2 regions of the Alteribacillus bidgolensis genome follow, and region 2 is predicted to be linked to the other one. Evidence: a T-box and tRNA genes for the amino acid it is inferred to sense, from the RefSeq annotation. Region 2 holds a T-box; the other holds one or more tRNA genes.
What was found. A T-box is a leader RNA that pairs with one kind of tRNA and senses whether it is charged. The one in region 2 lies ahead of ileS (isoleucine--tRNA ligase), so its partner is inferred to be a tRNA-Ile.
Positions count from the first base shown of each region.

Region 1: it encodes a tRNA-Ile, which carries the amino acid that the T-box ahead of ileS (isoleucine--tRNA ligase) is inferred to sense. The anticodon was not compared.

Region 1 covers NZ_KZ614149.1:361,724-364,121, forward strand. The annotation lists gene CEF16_RS01935 (Na/Pi cotransporter family protein) at 1-95, shown strand, start outside; gene CEF16_RS01940 (DUF456 domain-containing protein) at 182-667, shown strand; tRNA gene CEF16_RS01945 (tRNA-Asn) at 761-835, shown strand; tRNA gene CEF16_RS01950 (tRNA-Met) at 840-916, shown strand; tRNA gene CEF16_RS01955 (tRNA-His) at 983-1,058, shown strand; tRNA gene CEF16_RS01960 (tRNA-Ile) at 1,084-1,160, shown strand; tRNA gene CEF16_RS01965 (tRNA-Ser) at 1,234-1,328, shown strand; gene CEF16_RS01970 (superoxide dismutase) at 1,733-2,344, shown strand.
Region 2 covers NZ_KZ614149.1:1,173,504-1,175,901, forward strand. The annotation lists gene ileS (isoleucine--tRNA ligase) at 1-1,525, opposite strand, end outside; T-box leader at 1,615-1,840, opposite strand; gene CEF16_RS06000 (DivIVA domain-containing protein) at 1,969-2,398, opposite strand, start outside.

The DNA of each region.
Region 1 (2,398 bases), 810 kb from region 2:
CGGCAGGGATCATTTTTGTTGATATTGTCAGCAACCTTGAAAGAGTTGGAGATCATTCCGTTAATATTGCAGAAGTAGTATTAGAGGAAGAATAATGTATAATAAGAAGGTGTCCAATAAAAAGGATGCCTTCTTTTCAATTATCCCGTGTTACTAGTCATAACAGGAAGGAATAAATTTTATGTTTGATACCGTATTGTATATTTTAGCGGCAATATGTTATGTCCTTGCAATAATAGGTGTTGTTTACCCAATTGTCCCTAGCGGTTTATTTTATGGAGCAGCTGTACTTATACTAGGATATATTAAAGGGTTTATGAATTTTGATGTGTCTTTTTGGATTATTCAAGGAATAATAGCCTTTTTCTTATTTTTCGTTGACTATGCTGTTAATTATTTTGGTATACAAAAGAGCGGTGGAACAAAAGCTGCAGTATGGGGCAGTTTAATTGGTATTGTTATCGGTCCCTTTATCATCCCGGTTATTGGTATTCTCATTGGTGCAATCGCCGGAGCCATCATAGGGCAGGTGTTTTCAGGAGAAAAATCGTGGAAAAAAATAGGGAAAGTCGGATTTGGATCTGTCGCTGGTTTTATTGTAAGTGTATTATTAAAAGGAATTGTATTAATTTCAAATATGATTTATCTTCTTATTAAAATTATATAAAAAAATTGGATGAAGTTGTTGACTAGGTGTTGCTACCATGATAATATAATTATTGTCGTTGAAAAACGGATTGCTTATCTTCATAATTAAAATTCCACAGTAGCTCAGTGGTAGAGCTATCGGCTGTTAACCGATCGGTCGCAGGTTCGAATCCTGCCTGTGGAGCCATTTTGGCGGTGTAGCTCAGCTGGCTAGAGCGTACGGTTCATACCCGTGAGGTCGGGGGTTCGATCCCCTCCGCCGCTACCATATTATTAAAAATTAAACTAGTTTTAAAAACACATTGGAAAAAAACGGGAAGTTTATTCCTAAATGGCGGTTGTGGCGAAGTGGTTAACGCACCGGATTGTGGCTCCGGCATTCGTGGGTTCGATTCCCATCAACCGCCCCACTATTTGTTCAAAATTTTATAATATGGACCCTTAGCTCAGTTGGTCAGAGCTGACGGCTCATAACCGTCCGGTCGTAGGTTCGAGTCCTACAGGGTCCACCATTTTATAAAAAGCATGATAATCGTGCTTTTTTTGTTTACTGTTTTTACTGAATGATAGGATAATAAGGCAAACGGAGGAATACCCAAGTCCGGCTGAAGGGAGCGGTCTCGAAAACCGCCAGGAGTCTTTACGGGCTCGCGGGGGTTCGAATCCCTCTTCCTCCGCCATACATACGCCACACATAAATTTTTACCTAAACAAGGATGTATATTAAGTATATTATTACTCTTTTACCTCTCTTTTTTATTCTTTAGGAAAGTAATTAAGGATTCCGGCCAAGTCAAATTGTCGGAATCCTTAGTCTTTTCTTATTTAATTTAGCGTTGTTTTACCATAAAAAATTCACTGATCCTTAGTATTTCAATGTTTAACTCCGTAATAACTGGGGTACTGTATATGTGGTGTTTTTTCGAGAAGTTTCATAATTGTTGAAAAGAATTTAAGATTTTGGTAACGTTAAAAATGGCAGACTTATGAAACTGTTATGTTTTGTAGGTGCATCGCTTCTATTCAAGAGTTCTCAGCAAGAAAAACACCAAAAAACAAACCTTTTTAAGGAGGAGATTGAACAATGGCAAACCATCAACTACCTGAATTACCTTATGCACCAAACGCTCTTGAACCACATATCGATGAAGAAACAATGAAAATTCACCATGGGAAACACCATAACACGTATGTAACAAAACTTAATACTGCCCTTGAAGGTCAAGATGAACTTGCTGCAAAAGATGTGAACGAGCTTATCAGTGATTTAAACTCGCTTCCGGATAGCATTCGTACTGCAGTACGAAATAATGGAGGCGGCCACTCTAACCACACTCTTTTCTGGCAGATTCTAAGCCCAAATGGCGGCGGTGAACCTGGTGGAGAACTTGGAGATGCTATTAACAGTAAATGGGGAAGCTTAGATAAATTCAAAGAAGAATTTAAAAATACTGCACTAGGCCGTTTTGGCTCTGGCTGGGCTTGGCTGGTTGTTAATAATGGCGAACTTGAAATTCAAGATACACTTAATCAAGATTCTCCGATTATGGAAGGAAAAACACCTATTCTTGGCATTGATGTTTGGGAGCATGCTTATTACCTTAAATATCAAAACCGTCGTCCTGACTATGTAGAAGCATTCTGGAATGTAGTAAATTGGGACGAAGTATCTAAGCGTTACAGCGAAGCAAAATAAATCAATCAAACCGCCGCCAAATAGCGGCGGTTTTTTGCTGTCTAGAAAATACAT
Region 2 (2,398 bases):
ATGTGTACCCTTCTGGCAGCAGATCTTTTGTTTCCCATTCAAACCAAATATTAGAGCCGTGTTTGCGAAATAGCTCAGAAACATGATTAATCGTTTCATCGGTTACAATTTCTTCTCCATCTTCTCCGTAAAAAATCGGGATCGGCACACCCCAGGCCCGCTGACGAGAAATACACCAGTCACCGCGGTCACGCACCATGTTATAGAGGCGCGTTTCCCCCCATTCCGGAAGCCAAGTAACATTTTTAACCGCTTCTAGTAAATCGTCACGAAAATCTTCAATCGATGCAAACCATTGCGCGGTTGCCCTGAAAATCACCGGCTTTTTCGTACGCCAGTCATGTGGATACGAGTGTGTTATAAACGTAAGTTTTAATAAAGCTCCAAGTTCTTCTAATTTTTGTGTAATTGGTTTATTTGCTTCATCATAAAACAGTCCTTCAAAGCCAGGAGCGTCTTTTGTAAAGTAACCTTTGTCATCCACCGGGCACAATGTTTCAAGACCGTACAGCTGTCCAACAACATAGTCGTCTTCCCCGTGTCCAGGTGCTGTGTGTACACAGCCAGTTCCGGCATCAAGGGTAACGTGATCGCCTAGAATAACAAGAGAATCTCGCCCATAGATAGGATGAGACGTCATAATATGTTCAAGTTCTTTACCTTGTACTGTTTTTAGAACCGTTGGATTCTCCCATTCAAATTCTGATTGCAGCTGATCTATCAACTCTTGCGCAACTACATATTTTTCACTGCCTGCTTGCACAACAGCATAAGAGAGTTCTGGGTGAACCGTAATTGCAAGGTTGGCTGGAATCGTCCATGGTGTTGTTGTCCAGATAATAAATTTTTCGTCACCATCTAGTACATTTTTACCTTCTTTTACATCAAAACTGACATAAATCGAAGGAGAACGTTTATCATGATATTCAATTTCAGCTTCCGCTAAAGCTGATTCAGAAGACGGAGACCAGTATACCGGCTTTTTACCTTTATAAATATAGCCTTTCTTCGCCATTTCCCCAAATACTTTAATTTGCTGAGCTTCATATTCTTTTGTCAACGTGATATACGGATTATCCCAATCTCCCCGCACACCTAGACGCCTAAATTGTTCACGCTGGCGGTCAAGCTGTTCTAAAGCATACTCTTCGCAGGCCTTTCTAAATTCTGCTATCGTCATTTTTTTTCGGTCTACTTTTTTCTTTTTTGTTAAGGCTGTTTCAATAGGCAGACCATGTGTGTCCCACCCAGGAACATAAGGTGCATGATAACCATTCATCGATTTATATCTCACGATGAAGTCTTTTAAAATTTTGTTTAATGCGTGCCCCATGTGAATGTCGCCATTAGCGTATGGAGGACCGTCATGAAGAACAAATAGAGGCCGGTCTTTCGTACGTTCTTGTACTTTTTCATATATATTTTGTTCATCCCATTCTTTCTGTTTTTCTGGTTCCCGGTTGGGAAGATTCCCTCTCATCGGAAAATCGGTTTTAGGCATTAATAATGTTTCTTTATAACTCATTAACTGTCTTCCTCCTTTATTAAAAAACGACTGCCTTTCTCATTTAAGGTGTTGATTCTTTTAAACAGTAAAAGACCTCCCCATCCCTATCAAGGGACGAGAAGGTCTCGCGGTACCACCCTAGTTATGCTGTACAAAAACAGCATCCACTCTTTTATGTTAACGGTTTGTACCGCCAAAGCCTAGAGAGTGCCGTCACTCTTCGGCTCTGGAACTCCAGGGTGATGTCCAGTTTTGATCATTCACCGTGCTTTCACCATCCACGGCTCGCTAAACGAAAAAATCAAAATGGCGCGTCCCTTTCTTTGTTTTTATATTTTTTGACTGTGAAAAAATGATAAGACGGTCACAGTATAAGCTAAACAACGGTATTTCGCAAATATGGATTCTGCAGCTTACCGAGTTTTTCAAATTTAAAAAAATTATAGAACATACAGCCTGTATTAGTCAAGCTGCCTTTGCCTATCTGTTTCTACCTCTTCTTGGCTTTGTTCTTCTTCTGTATCTATTACAGTATCCCAATCATCATTATGTAACATTTCAAGCTGCGCTTCAATCAGCATTTTAAAACGCATCCGATAAACAGAAGCTTGTTTTTTCAATTCTTCAATTTCAAGTTCAATTTTACGAGACTTATTTAAGGCATCGTTAATAATGCGATCTGCATTTTTCTCAGCTTCTTTAATAATCAATTGTGATTCCTTTTTTGCGTTGCGACGCACTTCTTCAGCGGATTCCTGAGCTACAAGAATAGATTTGTTCAGCGTTTCTTCAATATTAGAAAAGTGTTCTAACCGCTCTTCTAGTTCATTTACTTTTGAAAACAATTCGTTTTTTTCACGAATCACGTTTTCATAATCTTTTATGACCTGA